Regions from separate parts of the Stenotrophomonas rhizophila genome, predicted to be linked through region 1. Evidence: riboswitches for the same ligand, from Rfam matches in the RefSeq annotation. Region 1 holds a riboswitch; the other holds the start of a gene.
The links. Region 1 has a riboswitch for glycine ahead of BAY15_RS17110 (trimeric intracellular cation channel family protein). Riboswitches for the same ligand answer to the same signal wherever they lie in the genome.
Positions count from the first base shown of each region.

Region 1 (7,840 bases):
CCAACTCGGACGAGTCGATCGGCAACATCATCGCCGAAGCGATGCGTGAAGTCGGCAAGGAAGGCGTGATCACCGTTGAAGAAGGCTCGGGCCTGGAAAACGAGCTGGACGTGGTCAAGGGCATGCAGTTCGACCGCGGCTACCTGTCCCCGTACTTCATCAACAACCAGCAGGCGCAGACCGCCGACCTGGATGATCCGTACATCCTGCTGCACGACAAGAAGATCTCCAACGTGCGTGACCTGCTGCCGGTGCTGGAAGGCGTCGCCAAGGCCGGCAAGCCGCTGCTGATCGTGGCTGAAGAAGTCGAAGGCGAAGCGCTGGCGACCCTGGTGGTCAACACCATCCGCGGCATCGTGAAGGTCGTGGCCGTCAAGGCACCGGGCTTCGGCGACCGCCGCAAGGCAATGCTGGAAGACATGGCCACCTTGACCGGCGGCACCGTGATCTCCGAAGAAATCGGCCTGTCGCTGGAGAAGGCGACCATCGCCGACCTCGGCCGCGCCAAGAAGGTGCAGGTTTCCAAGGAAAACACCACCATCGTCGACGGCCAGGGCGACCAGGAAGCGGTGCAGGCACGCGTGGCCCGCATCAAGACCCAGATCGAAGACACCTCGTCCGATTACGACCGTGAGAAGCTGCAGGAACGCGTGGCCAAGCTGGCCGGCGGTGTTGCCGTGATCAAGGTCGGTGCGTCGACCGAAATCGAAATGAAGGAAAAGAAGGACCGCGTCGACGACGCCCTGCACGCTACCCGTGCGGCGGTCGAAGAAGGCGTGGTGCCGGGCGGCGGTGTTGCCCTGGTCCGCGCGGTCACCGCGCTGGCTGGCCTGAAGGGCGCCAACGAAGACCAGAACCACGGCATCCAGATCGCCCTGCGCGCGATGGAAGCCCCGCTGCGTGAAATCGTCGCCAACGCCGGCGAAGAGCCGTCCGTGATCGTCAACAAGGTCAAGGAAGGCACCGGCAGCTACGGCTACAACGCCGCCACCGGCGAGTTCGGCGACATGCTGCAGTTCGGCATCCTGGACCCGACCAAGGTGACCCGTTCTGCCCTGCAGAACGCTGCCTCGATCGCCGGCCTGATGATCACCACCGAAGCGATGGTGGCCGAAGCCCCGAAGAAGGATGACGGCGCCGGCGCAGCAGGCGGCGGCATGGGCGGCATGGGTGGCATGGGCGGCATGGACTTCTAAGGTCCCCGCACACGCGACATCCTGTCGTGCTGTAAACGAAGAACCCCGCCGAAAGGCGGGGTTCTTTCGTTAGGGGACAAACACCTTGTTGCCGTATTCCCAGGTCCACGGCGCGCCGGTGTCACCCAGGACGTAGCGCACCAGTGCGGGGAATGCCGCTTCGGCGCGCACATCGTTGCCCAGGATCACCACGCAGCGCTGGCCACGTGCCAGGCAGACCATCGTGTTGCCCACCGCGTCGTCATGCCCGCCTTTGTAGAAACCATGGCCCTGCGGGCCGTCGAACACCACCACGCCCAGCCCGGCGGCAAGGTCGGCACGCCGCTTCGCCGGGGGCAGTTCGTCCTGCAGCGTGGGGAACTGCGAGGCGGTGGTGATCGGCCACTGCGCGCGCACCAGCTCACGTCGCGATGCGGGCGAAAGGCCTTCACCGCTCACCAGTGCGGCGACAAGCCGCGCGATATCGGTGATGGTGGTGTCCATCGAACCCGCCGCCCGCACACGGCTGCGCTCGTCATGCGGTTCGGTGCTGCCGTCCTGGGTCCAGCCGTCGGCCAGGTTGCCGGCGAAGTCCGCGCGCCAGGTCATGCTGGTACGGGTCATGCCGAGGCGATCAAACACCCGCCGCTGCATTTCCCTGCCCACGTCCAGGCCTACGCCCTGTTCGAGCACGAACTGAAGCAGGATCAGCCCTTCCCCGGAATACGCATATCGCGTGCCCGGGTCGAAATGCAGCCGCAGTTTTCCCTCCGGTTCAAGGAAGGCGAAGTTGGAGAAACCGCTGCGATGGCTGAGCAGCATGCGCGGGGTGATCTGCTGCCAGCGCGGGTCATCCTTCAGGTCGGGCCAGGGCGCGTAGCGCTTGTCGGCCGGATACTCCGGCAGTGGACGGTCCAGGTAGGCGGCGATGGGGCGATCCAGATCCACGATGCCGTCGTCCACCAGCTGCAGCACCATGTAGGCAAACGCCGCCTTGGTCAGCGACGCGGCATACATGATGGTGTCCGGCTGCAGCGGCTCGCCGGCCGCATTGCGCTTGCCGGCCGCGTGCACCTGCACGACCTTGCCATCATCGATCACGGCCAACGCCAGCCCCTGGGCCTGGGTTGCCCGCATCAGACGCTGCATCTGCGCATCCACCGCAGGCGGGGACGGCAGCGCGTGGGGTGGGGCGGCGGCCAGCGCAGCGGACGCGGGCATCAACAGGGAGAACATCAGGACGAACGGGCGCATGCACGGCACTCCTCCGGGTCTCGGCGCCAATCGTACCGTCGGGCCTGCAGCCCTGAACACTGCACCCCAGTTGCGAATGAAACAGTTGGCACTCCCAAACCCCTGTGCTATCAATACTCCCCAATGAACGCACGCCACGCCAATTCCTACTTTTGGTATTACTTTCCGAAGCCACCGGCGGAGGAAGGCATGCGCTCACCCTGAAGAAACTTTCAGACGCATTCCCGAAAGCCGCCAGCGCACCTGGCGGCTTTTTTGTTGCCGCCGCGCTGGGGACCCCCACCTTCCAGGAGACACCCCCATGCCCCCCCACACCGACGACCTGCGCATCCGCAAGATCGAACCGTTGACCCCGCCGGCGCAGCTGTTGGCGATGCTGCCCTGCGACGATGAAGCTTCCTCCACGGTGAGCGCCTCGCGCGCCGCACTGCACGAGATCCTGCACGGCCGCGATGACCGCCTGGCGGTGGTGATCGGCCCGTGCTCGATCCATGACCCGGTCGCGGCGATCGAATACGCGCAGCGCCTGAAGCCGCTGCGCGATGCGTACGCGGGCGAACTGGAAATCGTCATGCGCGTCTACTTCGAAAAGCCGCGCACCACGGTGGGCTGGAAGGGACTGATCAACGACCCGGACCTGGATGGCAGCTTCCAGATCAACAAGGGCCTGCGCGTTGCGCGCGGCCTGCTGCGCGACATCAACAAGTTGGGCCTGCCGGCCGGCGTGGAGTTCCTGGATGTGATCTCGCCGCAGTACATCGCCGACCTGGTTGCCTGGGGCGCGATTGGCGCGCGTACCACCGAAAGCCAGGTGCATCGCGAGCTGGCCTCCGGGCTGTCGTGCCCGGTCGGCTTCAAGAACGGTACCGACGGCAACATCAAGATCGCCGCCGACGCGGTGGGTGCCGCATCCAACCCGCACCATTTCCTGTCTGTGACCAAACAGGGCGATACGGCCATTGTCGCCACCGCCGGCAACCCGGATTGCCACGTGATCCTGCGCGGCGGCAAGGTGCCCAACTTCGATGCCGCCAGCGTGGATGCCGCCAGCCAGACGCTGGCCAAGGCGCAGCTGCCGGCGCGATTGATGATTGATGCCAGCCACGCCAACAGCAGCAAGAATCCCGAAAACCAGCCGAAAGTGATCGCCGACATCAATGCACAGCTGGCGGCAGGCGAAGAGCGCATCGTGGGCGTCATGGTGGAAAGCCATCTGGTGGCCGGCCGCCAGGAACTGGTGGAAGGCCAGCCGCTGGTGTACGGCCAGAGCATCACCGATGGCTGCATCGGCTGGGACAGTTCGCTGCAGGTGCTGGAGGCGCTCGCCGAGGCAGTGCGTGCGCGGCGCGCGCGGCGTCTGGCCGAGGCGGCTTGATCCCTCAGGGAGCCGGCCGCCGGCCGGCTCCACGAAAGATCCGCTCTACCGGAAGTCTGGTTTTGTTAAAGAGAATCAATTGGATACTGCGCGCCCGGGGCCGCAGACTGCAGGCCTCACTTGAGGGTCCTACAGGGTGTATGTACAATGTATGCACAGTCCAGCAACGTGCGGGTGCTTCCCATGGGAACCGCAAGCAAAGTCATCAATTTCCGGGCCCCTGCCGATAAGCAGGATCTGATCGATCGTGCCGTAGCAATCAGTGGCGTGAATCGCACCGAGTTCATCCTGGATGCCGCTTGCGACAGGGCGCGCGAGGTGCTGGCCGACCAGACGCAGTTCACGTTGAATGCCGAGCAGCTGCAGCGCTTCAATGCGCTGCTGGACGCGCCGCTGGAGGACAACCTGGCGCTGCGCCGGTTGTTGAGCACGCCGGCGCCCTGGGAACGCTGAGCCCTTGTGGCTCTCCGCTCCAACCCCGCTGCACGCGGAACATCTGTTGGATGACTTCCGCTGCAGTGCTCCAGCCTTGGCGAAATGGCTGCTTGAACGCGCACGCCAGAACCAGGCATCCGGCGCATCACGATGCTTCGTGGCCTGCGACGAGCAGCGTCGCGTTGTCGGTTATTACGCGCTTTCAGCCGGCTCGATAGCGCATGACGCCGTGCCCGGACGAATCCGCCGCAACATGCCCGATCCCATTCCGGTCATCGTGTTGGGGCGGTTGGCGGTACATGCGGACAGGGCGGGGCAAGGCATTGGCCAGGGCTTGTTGAAGGATGCGGTGCTACGTTCGCTGCAGGCGTGCGGTCAGGTCGGCGCACGGGCGTTGCTCTGCCATGCCATCGATGAGCCCGCCAAGGCGTTCTACCTCAAGCACGGTTTCATCGCTTCACCCATTCACCCTCTGACGCTGATGCTGCCCCTTGCGTGCTAATGCACCTCGTCGCGGTACACGAACTTCGGCATCTCCCACTTGAAGTGGATCGCGAGCAGGCGGAAGGCGAAGCCGCCGCCCAGGCACCACAACGTGGCGGCGTTGAGCGACACACCCAGTTCGAGCAGGCCCAGCCATGCCGCGCCGGTAAGCAGGGTGATCACCGCGTACAGCTCCTTCTGGAAGATCAGCGGCACCTCGTTGCACAGCACGTCGCGCAGCACGCCGCCGAAGGCGCCGGTGAGCATGCCGGCGATGAGCACGATCGGCACCGCGTGGCCGCCGTCGCGCGCCACCGCGCAGCCGATCAGGGTGAAGCAGATCAGGCCCAGGCCATCGAGCACCAGGAAGGTGCGGCGGAAGTGGTGCATCCAGCGCGCCACCCAGGTGGCGATCAGCGCCGCACATATGGTGAAGCCCAGGTACTCGGGGTGCTTGACCCAGCCCAGCGGGTAGTGGCCCAGCACGATATCGCGCAGCGAACCGCCGCCCAGCGCGGTGACGCAGGCGATGATGACCACGCCGAACAGGTCCATCCGCCGCCGGCCGGCAGACAGCGCGCCGGTCATGGCTTCGGCGGAAATGGCGATGAGGTAGATGATGGACAGCAGCATGCAATGGCTCCGGAGGTGCAGGCGGGGACGGAAACGCGCACGCGCCAGCGCCGCAGCACTGTCGTGGGGTGGGATTCCGTTGCCGCTCCCGCTGTCCTTTTGCCTGAGAGTTCAGTGGCCAGGCCACGTGCCCCTTCGGCGGGTCATTGAAGACCTCTCTCCAGATCGGCGTGTTGGATGCATGGTTGGTGGAGTATCGAGCCACCGGCCTGAGCGATTATGGGAGCCTGCGCCTTCGGCGGGCGCCAGCGCGGCGCCTCTCTCCTGCATCCGGGTCGGATTCTAGCAGCCAGCGCGCCCCCGCCGGTGGATAATCCCGGTATGCCCGCTGAACCCGCCCCCTGGTACGTCTACCTGCTGGAATGCCGCAACGGCAGCTATTACGCCGGCATCAGCAACGACGTGGACGCCCGCTTCCAGGCACACCTGTGCGGCAAAGGCGCGCGCTACACCCGCGCCAATCCACCAGTGAAGCTGCTGGCGGTGCGCGCGTATCCCAACCGCTCGGCAGCTTCCAAGGCCGAATGCGAGCTCAAGCGCCAGCCGCGCGCACGCAAACTGGCCTGGCTGCAGCAACGGAGTGCCGGAACATGACCGGAATCGACCCGGCCAAGGCGCGCGCAATGATCGGCAAGACCGTGCTCGCCGGCATGACCTACCTTGACGCCCAGGGCAACGCCCTGGAGCACCGCCAGATGGCCGGGCACGTGCTGCGCATCAATGACGACGAGGGCGTGGTACTGGCCAGCGCAGTGGACGGCGGGGAGCTGTTCCTGCCGCCCACGCTGGACCACTACACGCCGGCCGCTCCAGGCGACTACACCCTGCGCTCGATGGCACTGACCATCAGCGATCCGGACTACCTGTGTACCTGGGACGTTCACCTCGCGCCCGGCAACGATCCCTGATCGGATGGCTTCGGCCGCCGGTCCTCGCGGTCATCACCGAAGATGATCCGCGCGCTGCGCTGGTAGCTCCAATACGCCACCGCCCAGTTGAGCAGCACCACGATCCGGTTGCGGAACCCGATCAGGAAGAACACGTGCGCGGCCAGCCAGAACCACCACGCCAGCACGCCCGACAACTGCAGCCGGCCCAGGTGCACGATGGCGGCCATGCGGCCGATCGTGGCCAGGTTGCCGAAGTCCTGGTACTTGAACGGCCCGGGTGACGGCTTGCCCTCCAGCCGTGCACGAATTGTCGCGGCCACATGCTTGCCCATCTGCTTGGCGGCCGGGGCAACGCCCGGCACCGGCCGGCCATCGGCCTGCTGCAGCGCGGCCAGGTCGCCGGCGACGAAGATCTCCGGGTGCCCGGCCAGGGTCAGGTCGGGCTGCACCGGCACGCGTCCGGCGCGGTCCAACGGCACCTCCAGCGTCCGCGCCAGCGGCGAAGCGGCCACGCCCGCGGCCCACACCACGGTGCGCGCGGCAACGAACTGCTCGCCGAGCTGGAAGCCCTCGCCGTCGATGTGATTGACCGCTGTACCCGTCAACACCTCCACCCCGAGCTTCTCCAGCTGGCGCCGCGCTTTCAGCGACAGCACCTCGGGGAAGCTGGACAGCACCCGCGGCCCGGCTTCGACCAGCCGCACCTTGGCGCTGGCCGGATCGATATGGCGGAACTCGTTGCGTAGCGTGTGCCGCGCGATCTCGGCCAACGTGCCGGCCAGTTCCACCCCGGTGGGGCCGCCGCCGACCACCGCGAAGCTCAGCCACGCCGCCTTGCGTGCCGGATCCGGCTCGGCCTCGGCGCGTTCGAAGGCCAGCAGCAGCTTGCGGCGCAGTGCGATCGCATCGTCCAGGGTTTTCAGGCCAGGCGCGTCGGCGGCCCACTCGTCGTGCCCGAAATAGGCGTGGGTGGCGCCGGTGCACAGCATCAGGGTGTCGTAGCCGAGCTGGCTGCCGTCGGCCAGGGTGATCTGGCGGCTGGCCTTGTCGATCGAGGTCACCTCGCCCAGCCGCACTTCAACATTGCGCTGGTCGCCCAGGATGTGGCGCAGCGGCGCGGCGATGTCGGGTGCGGACAGGCCGGCGGTGGCGACCTGGTACAGCAGCGGCTGGAACAGATGGTGGTTGCGACGGTCCACCAGGGTGATGCGGATGCGCGCGCTGGCCAGCGCGCGGGTGGCCCAGAGGCCGGCGAAGCCGCCACCGATGATGACCAGGTGGGGCAGGGAATCGCGGGTCATGCAATGACTCCTTGGCGGGGGTCGAAGCGAAGCACTGCATGGTCGCACGTGACGCGCGATATTCACGTGGATGGCAGATACGGGGTTCAGCAGCCGTCGCACCTGCCGGCGGCCGATCCGTTCGTTGCCTGGAAAGTCCACCTGCGTGCGCGCATTTCCGAAAGAAGACCGTCAACACCGGCGCGTTGATCGGCGTATCGTATCGGCGCCTATCGACAACCGGGAACACCAACATGCTGAAGATCTGGGGCCGCCGCAATTCCAGCAACGTGCGCAAAGTGCTGTGGTGCGCGG
Region 1 covers NZ_CP016294.1:3,832,645-3,840,484, reverse strand. The annotation lists gene groL (chaperonin GroEL) at 1-1,196, shown strand, start outside; gene BAY15_RS17130 (serine hydrolase domain-containing protein) at 1,266-2,429, opposite strand; gene BAY15_RS17125 (3-deoxy-7-phosphoheptulonate synthase) at 2,731-3,804, shown strand; gene BAY15_RS17120 (DUF1778 domain-containing protein) at 3,952-4,257, shown strand; gene BAY15_RS17115 (GNAT family N-acetyltransferase) at 4,304-4,741, shown strand; gene BAY15_RS17110 (trimeric intracellular cation channel family protein) at 4,738-5,355, opposite strand; glycine riboswitch at 5,439-5,529, opposite strand; glycine riboswitch at 5,537-5,632, opposite strand; gene BAY15_RS17105 (GIY-YIG nuclease family protein) at 5,677-5,949, shown strand; gene BAY15_RS17100 (hypothetical protein) at 5,946-6,263, shown strand; gene BAY15_RS17095 (NAD(P)/FAD-dependent oxidoreductase) at 6,236-7,546, opposite strand; gene BAY15_RS17090 (glutathione S-transferase family protein) at 7,780-7,840, shown strand, end outside.

Region 2 (7,840 bases), 690 kb from region 1:
TTCCGATGCCCGCATCCCAGACTCCGGCCTCCGCCGCCGCACCCGCCGACACCCGCCTCGGGAGCTCGCTCAAACCCCGCCAGCTGATCATGATGGGCCTGGGCAGCGCCATCGGCGCCGGCCTGTTCCTGGGCTCCGGGGTGGGCGTGCAGGCCGCTGGTCCGGCGGTGCTGCTGTCCTACCTGGTGGCCGGTGCGCTGGTGATCATCGTGATGAACGCGCTGGGCGAGATGGCTGCGGCCAAGCCGACCAGTGGCGCGTTCTCGGTGTATGCCGCCGACGCCATGGGCGCCACGGCCGGCGCCACGGTGGGCTGGCTGTGGTGGGTGCAGCTGGTGATCGTGATCGCCGCCGAAGCGGTCGGTGCGGCGGGCCTGCTGGCCACGGTTTGGCCGGTGATCCCGGTACCGATGGCGGCGCTGGCATTCATGCTGTTCTTCACCGCGATCAACCTGCTGGGAGTGAAGAACTTCGGTGAATTCGAGTTCTGGTTCGCCATCCTCAAGGTGGCCGCCATCATCGGGTTCATCCTGATCGGCGTGGCGCTGCTGATGGGCTGGCTGCCGGACGTGGCGTCGCCGGGCCTGAGCAACTTCACCCAGCACGGCGGTTTCGCCCCCAACGGGCTGGCCGGGATCGGTGCGGCACTGCTGGTAGTGGTGTTCGCCTTCGGCGGCACCGAAATCGTGGCGGTGGCCGCGGCCGAAACCGAAGACCCCGAGCGCAGCATTGCCCGTGCCATCCGCACCGTGGCGTGGCGCATCCTGGTGTTCTACATCGGCTCGCTGAGCGTGATCATCGCCGTGGTGCCGTGGACCAGCGAAGCGCTGAAGTCGCCGTTCGCCGCCGTGCTGCAGGTGGCCAACATTCCGGGGGCCGCCACGGCCATCACCCTGATCGCGGTGATCGCACTGTTGTCGGCGCTCAACGCCAACCTGTATGGCGCCTCGCGCATGATGTATTCGCTGGCGCGCCGCCGCGAAGCCCCGGCGGTGCTGGGCTGGACCGACCCGCGCCACGTGCCGCTCATTGCGGTGCTGGCCAGCGTGCTGTTCGGCTTCGCCGCCACGGTGATGGAGCTGGTGTTTCCCGACAAGGTGCTGCCGGTGCTGCTGAACATCGTGGGCTCCACCTGCCTGCTGGTGTGGACGATTTCGCTGCTGTCGCAGCTGATCCTGCGCCACCGGGCCAACCGCGACGGCACCCGCCTGCCGTTCCGCATGGCCGGCTACCCGTACCTGACCGTGCTCGGCCTGTGCGTGCTGGCACTGATCTTCGGCCTGCTGCTGTCCGAAGCGCACACCCGCGTGCAGTTCCTGTCGATGGCCGCGCTCACCGCTGTGATTGCGATCATCAGCGAAGTCACCCGCCGCGTGCGCCGCAACCGCTCCTCGGAATAATCGTAGACACGCCACGCGTGTCCTGCGTGATCGAGGCGACCCATGACGGCGGTCGCGCGCGACACCGGCCAGGCAGAACCCATAACAATGACGGCCCGCGTCTGCGGGCCGTTCACACTGTTGCCACGCCGCTCAACGGTCAGCGTCAAGACGTAGGACTGTCGCCGTCAGTAACGATTGTCCAGATGCCTGTTGGCAGAGTTAGCATGGAGTGCAGGGTCTACGTCGTGCTCGCACTTCTGCGATCCGTTGGTGGTCTGGTCGATTCTTGGCGGGGTCGTGTTGGAGATCGTGGCCGGCTGCGGTCTTGCCGACGCCGGCGCCGGTCCGTACGGTTGTTCAATGCGGAACACCTGCGGCGGAATGATCCTGCCGACGGAGTGGGAAGAAACTTCTTTCGGAATCATCATTGCTCCAAGCGTAAGTCCAGCTGGGTGGGCAAGGGTGACCGCGATCATGCGATGCAGCTTTCAGAATGCCATCGCAGGACAAGAAAGAACGGCCCGCTTTGCGCGGGCCGTCGTCATTACCGCCTGGGCCGGCCAATGGCCGGCACTACCGGGTCATGACTTCGCCGGGGGCGCCTCTTCGGTCATTTTCAGCGCCACAGCGTACTCTTTCACGTTTGGATATTTTTGCGCCAAGGTGCACCATGGCATGTCGGCTTCGGACGTATAGGTGCGGTACAGCGGCGCCGCCGCGAATGCCATGGCCGCCGCTACGTTGTTCACATGGGTGATCGGCGCCTGCTCGCTGGCTTGGCTCGCTTGGCTTCGCATGGGCGCGGAGCTTGGGGTGCTGGTATCGAGTTTTGGGATCATGCGGAACGGGTCCAGTGTGAGAGGACCTGTACGCTACGAACCGTCCAGCGCCCGCGCTTCCATGTTTCATGCATGTGGGTTCGTTCCAGGCAGCGCTGGCCCAACTCGGGCCAAGCAAAAACGGCCCGCTTTCGCGGGCCGTTTCGTTTCAGCCAGGCAGGAGGATCAGACCTCCACGCCCTCGTCTTCCTTGTACGCGTCGACCGGGATGCAGGCGCACATCACGTTCTTGTCGCCGTAGACGTTGTCCACGCGTGCCACCGGCGGCCAGTACTTCTGCTGGCGCAGGCTGGCCAGCGGGAAGGCGGCCAGTTCGCGCGGGTAGGCGTGCGACCACTCGCTGGCCGACACCGCGGTCGCAGTGTGCGGTGCATGCTTGAGCGGGTTGTCCTCGCGGTCCAGGCGGCCGTCTTCGATCGCGGCGATTTCCTCGCGGATCTGGATCATCGCGTTGATGAAACGGTCCAGCTCGTGCAGCGATTCGCTTTCGGTCGGCTCCACCATCAGCGTGCCCGCGACCGGGAAGCTCAGGGTCGGGGCGTGGAAGCCGAAGTCGATCAGGCGCTTGGCCACGTCTTCAGCACCCACGCCAGAGGTCTTCTCCAGCGGGCGCACGTCCAGGATGCACTCGTGCGCCACCAGCCCGTTGCGGCCGGTGTACAGCGTCTTGAAGTGCGGGGCCAGGCGCTTGGCGATGTAGTTGGCGTTGAGCAGCGCCACCTGGGTGGCCTTGCGCAGGCCTTCAGTGCCCATCAGCGTGATGTACATCCAGCTGATCGGCAGGATCGAGGCGCTGCCGAAGCTGGCCGCGCTGACCATGCCCACCGGGCCGTTGTCGCCCAGCTTGCCCGGCAGGAACGGGGCAAGGTGCGACTTGACCGCGCACGGGCCCACGCCCGGGCCGCCGCCGCCATGCGGAATGCAGAAGGTCTTGTGCAGGTTCAGGTGCGACACGTCCGAGCCCCACTTGCCGGGCTTGGCCACGCCGACCAGGGCGTTCATGTTGGCGCCGTCGGTGTACACCTGGCCGCCGTGCTTGTGGATGATCTCGCAGATCTCGACCACTTCTTCCTCGAACACGCCGTGCGTGGAGGGGTAGGTCATCATGATCGCGGCCAGGCGGTCGCTGTACTTCTCGGCGTTGATGCGGATGTCTTCCACATCCACGTTGCCATTGCCGTCGGTCTTGGTCACCACCACCTTCATGCCGCACATCTGCGCGGAGGCCGGGTTGGTGCCGTGCGCCGAATCCGGAATCAGGCAGACGTCGCGATGGCCTTCGCCACGCGAGCGGTGGTAGGCGCGGATCGCCAGCAGGCCGGCATATTCGCCCTGCGCGCCGGAGTTCGGCTGCAGGCTCACCGCGTCATAGCCGGTGCACTCGACCAGCATCGCTTCCAGCCCGTCGATCAGTTCCTTGTAACCAAGGGCCTGGTCGGCCGGGGCCAGCGGGTGGATGTTGGCGAACTCCGGCCAGGTCACCGGGATCATCTCGGCGGTGGCATTGAGCTTCATGGTGCAGCTGCCCAGCGGGATCATGGTGCGATCCATCGCCAGGTCCTTGTCGGCCAGCGAGCGCAGGTAGCGCAGCAGCTCGTGTTCGCTGTGGTGGGTGTTGAACACCGGGTGGGTCAGGAACGCGCTGGTGCGCACCAGGCCGGCCGGCAGGGCATCGGCGGTGGCCGCGTCCAGTGCTTCCACGTCCACGCTGGCACCGAACAGCTGGCCCAGCGCGACGATGTCGGCGCGGGTGGTGGTTTCGTCCAGGCTGATGCCGACCGCTTCGCTGTCGATCGCGCGCAGGTTGATGCGGGCGGCGGCCGCCTTGGCATGGATCGCGGTCGCGTCGATGTCCTTGACGTGCAGGGTGTCGAAGAACTGCTCGCCGACGTTGATGCCGGCCGTGCGCAGCGCGGCAGCCAGGATCGCGGCCAGGCGGTGGGTGCGGCGGGCGATGCGGGTCAGGCCCTCCGGGCCGTGGTACACGGCATACATCGAGGCCATGACCGCCAGCAGCACCTGCGCGGTGCAGATGTTGGAGGTGGCCTTCTCGCGGCGGATGTGCTGTTCGCGGGTCTGCAGGGTGAGGCGGTAGGCCGCATTGCCCTGCGCATCGACCGACACGCCGATCAGGCGGCCCGGCATCGAACGCTTGTAGGCATCACGGCAGGCCATGAAGGCCGCGTGCGGGCCGCCGAAGCCGAACGGCACGCCGAAGCGCTGCGAGTTGCCCACCACGATGTCCGCGCCCCATTCGCCGGGGGCGGCAATCAGGGTCAGCGCCAGCAGGTCGGTGGCCACGGCCACCAGGCCACCACGGGCATGCACGGCATCGGCCAGCGCCTTGTAGTCGCCGATGTGGCCGAAGGTATCGGGGTACTGCAGCAGCACGCCGTAGGCTTCGGCTTCCATGGCTTCGGCCGGGGTGCCCACGCGCAGCACGATGCCCATCGGCTCGGCGCGGGTGCGCAGCAGTTCCAGCGTCTGCGGGTGCACGGCGTCGTGCACGAAGAAGGTGTCGGACCTGGACTTGGCCGAACGCTTGGCCAGGGTCATCGCTTCGGCCGCGGCGGTGGCTTCATCCAGCAGCGAGGCGTTGGCGATCTCCATGCCGGTCAGGTCGGCGCACAGGGTCTGGAAGTTGATCAGCGCTTCCATGCGGCCCTGCGAGATCTCGGCCTGGTATGGGGTGTAAGCGGTGTACCACGCCGGGTTTTCCAGCACGTTACGCAGGATGACGTTCGGGGTGAGGGTGCCGTAGTACCCCTGGCCGATGAAGGTGCGGAACACCTGGTTCTTTTCGGCGATGGTGCGGATCTTGGCCAGGGCTTCCACTTCGGTCAGCGAGCTGGGCAGCGCCAGCGCGGCCGGCGACTTGATGCCCGACGGCACGATGGCGTCGGTCAGTGCGTCCAGCGAGGCGTGGCCGACCACGTCGAGCATCTGCGCGATTTCGGCGTCGTTGGGGCCGATGTGGCGTTCAACGAACGCGTGGTGGTGTTCAAGCTCGCGCAGGGTAGGGGTGTTCTGGGACATGGCTGGCATCCAAAAGAGTGGGCACGCACGTTCGGAAGCGCGGACGGGGCGTGTCATGGGCGACAACGATCCACCGGACCCTGCGGTCTTCCTGGGTGCCCCTCTGTCCTTTTGCCTGAGAGTTTAAAAGCGCGCGGCTGCGTGCTTCGTGCCCCTTCGGCGCCGGCACTGGCCGGTCTCTCCAGAGTTTTGGTGCGGGTGGTATCGGGCCTGAGCGATTACGGGCGTTGCGCCTTCGGCAGCGGGTGCTTCAATACAAAGCGCCGCTTCTCCCACCATGTAGCGTGGGAATTATAGCCCAGCGGCCCGGCCGACAACGCCCGTCCGGCACATGAACAGGGGGCGCCGACCGCGTCATAACCGGCCGCCGGGCATGGTGCCAGGCAGGCGGACGGCCTATCATGGCTGCATCCTCGTATTCATCAGGCGCCACCGCAGGCTGCGGCCGGCGCCTTCCGTGCGTTCGCACGGCCGCTGACGGAAGACCCGATGACACCCGCTCCGCCCTCCAACCGCCGCCTGGCCCTGCTGCTTGCCGGCCTGGCCATGTTCGGCCCGTTCTCGATCGACACCATCTTCCCGGCGTTCCTGCTGCTGGGCGAGCGCATGCAGGTCGACCAGGTCGCGGTGCAGCAGACGGTGAGCGTGTACCTGCTGTTCTACGGCCTGATGAGCCTGGCGCACGGCCCGCTGTCGGACGCGTTCGGCCGCCGCCGGGTGATCCTGGGGGGGCTGGTGCTGTTCATCGCCGCCTCGATCGGCTGCGCGCTGTCGCGCGACCTGACCACGCTGCTGGTGTTCCGCGCGCTGCAGGGCGTCACCGCCGGCGTAGGCGTGATCGTCGGCCGCGCGGTGATCCGCGACCTCTACCATGGCGCCGACGCGCAGCGGTTGATGAGCCAGGTCTCGATGATCTTCGGCATCGCCCCGGCGATCGCGCCGATCATCGGCGGCTGGATCCTGCTCGGCGGCGGCGACTGGCCGCTGATCTTCTGGTTCCTGGTGGTGTTCGCGCTGGTGTTGCTCGCCGCCACCGGCAAGTGGCTGCCGGAGACCCACCCGGTGGAAGCCCGCACCCCGCTGTCCACCCGCGCGCTGCTGCGCAGCTACCTGCAGATGGGCACCAATCCGCGCCTGCTGCGCCTGGCGGCAGCCGGTGCGTTCAATTTCTCCGGCATTTTCCTGTACATCGCCTCGGCACCGGTGTTCGTGATGCAGCACCTGCAGCTGGGCGAGGGCGGTTTTGCCTGGCTGTTCATTCCCACCATCGGCGGCATGACCACGGGCTCGTTCCTGTCCGGGCGCATGGCCGGGCGGATGACCGCCGCCCGCCAGGTCGGGATCGGCTTCAGCCTGTGTGCGGTATCGGCGCTGGTCAACCTGGCCTATGTGCTGGCGGTGGACCAGATCGCGCTGCCCTGGGCGGTGCTGCCGATCTTCGTCGGTGGCGTGGGCATGGCGCTGATCTTCCCGATCCTGGCGCTTGCCGTGCTGGATATGTACCCGCACCAGCGCGGTCTTGCCTCGTCGATGCAGATGTTCCTGCAGCTGATGATCAACACCGTGGTGGCCGGGGTGGTGTCGCCGATGCTCAGCCACACCCCGCTGCACCTGGCGCTGGGCTATGCCGGCTTCTTCGCCATCGGCGCCAGCTTCTGGTTCTGGGAGCGTCGCTGCGAACGCCGCCGCGAGGCCCTGGCCGGCCTGGCCTGAGCCGGTGCGTTATCCTTTCCCCATCTGTTGAAGTCCGGAAGTCCCGCTGATGTCGACCACCTCCAAGCTGCGCCGTGACCTGCGCAAGCGCCGCGAAACCGAAGCGGCCAATCGTGAAAAGGCCAACGCGTCGCCGGTGGAGCCCCATGCCGAACTGCGCGACCAGCAGCGCACGCTGCTGGCCGGCGTGGTGCGCCGCGATGGCGAATGGGTGCTGGGCATGGATGGCCGTATCGCCGGGCAGACCCCCAGCGCCGCCCGCGTGCTGGCGCTGATCATGCAGGCCGCCGAACTGCACGAGCGCCAGGGAACGCCGGTGCGCCTGGTGTATTCGGATGCATTGAAAGACGCCGCGCACGCCGAAGCCAAGGCCGACGGCAAGGATTTCGAGCAGTTCAAGACCGAGTTGGCCGCGTCGTTGAAACCAAGATCCTGACAACCGACCGCGCAAAAAAAAACCGGCCAATGGCCGGTTTTTTTCGTTTACGGGGCCTTCGGCGCCGCCGCCGCCGGCGGCTGCCACCCGCACATCTGGCCCTGGTTCTGCTGCTTCAGCCACTCGTTGACCGGGGTGAAGTACTCGATCATCGGGCCGGCATCGAGCTTGTCGCCGCCGGTGATTTCCTTCAGCGTGGCCTGCCACGGCTGGCTGGCACCCTTGCTCAGCATCGCCCAGAACTTCTGGCCGGCTTCCTTGTTGCCGTAGAAGCTGCACTGGTGCAGCGGGCCCTTGTAGCCGGCCGCGTCGCACAGGCCCTTGTAGAACTGGAACTGCAGGATGCGCGCCAGGAAGTAGCGCGTGTACGGGGTATTGCCCGGCACGTGGTACTTGGCGCCCGGATCGAAGAACTCCTCGCCGCGCGCCGAGGC
Region 2 covers NZ_CP016294.1:3,138,505-3,146,344, reverse strand. The annotation lists gene BAY15_RS14105 (amino acid permease) at 6-1,400, shown strand; gene BAY15_RS19455 (hypothetical protein) at 1,568-1,858, opposite strand; gene BAY15_RS14100 (hypothetical protein) at 1,964-2,221, opposite strand; gene gcvP (aminomethyl-transferring glycine dehydrogenase) at 2,387-5,266, opposite strand; glycine riboswitch at 5,351-5,452, opposite strand; gene BAY15_RS14090 (multidrug effflux MFS transporter) at 5,747-6,970, shown strand; gene BAY15_RS14085 (hypothetical protein) at 7,020-7,406, shown strand; gene BAY15_RS14080 (M2 family metallopeptidase) at 7,454-7,840, opposite strand, start outside.
Region 2: linked by a shared signal. The riboswitch ahead of gcvP (aminomethyl-transferring glycine dehydrogenase) and the one ahead of BAY15_RS17110 (trimeric intracellular cation channel family protein) in region 1 are both predicted to bind glycine.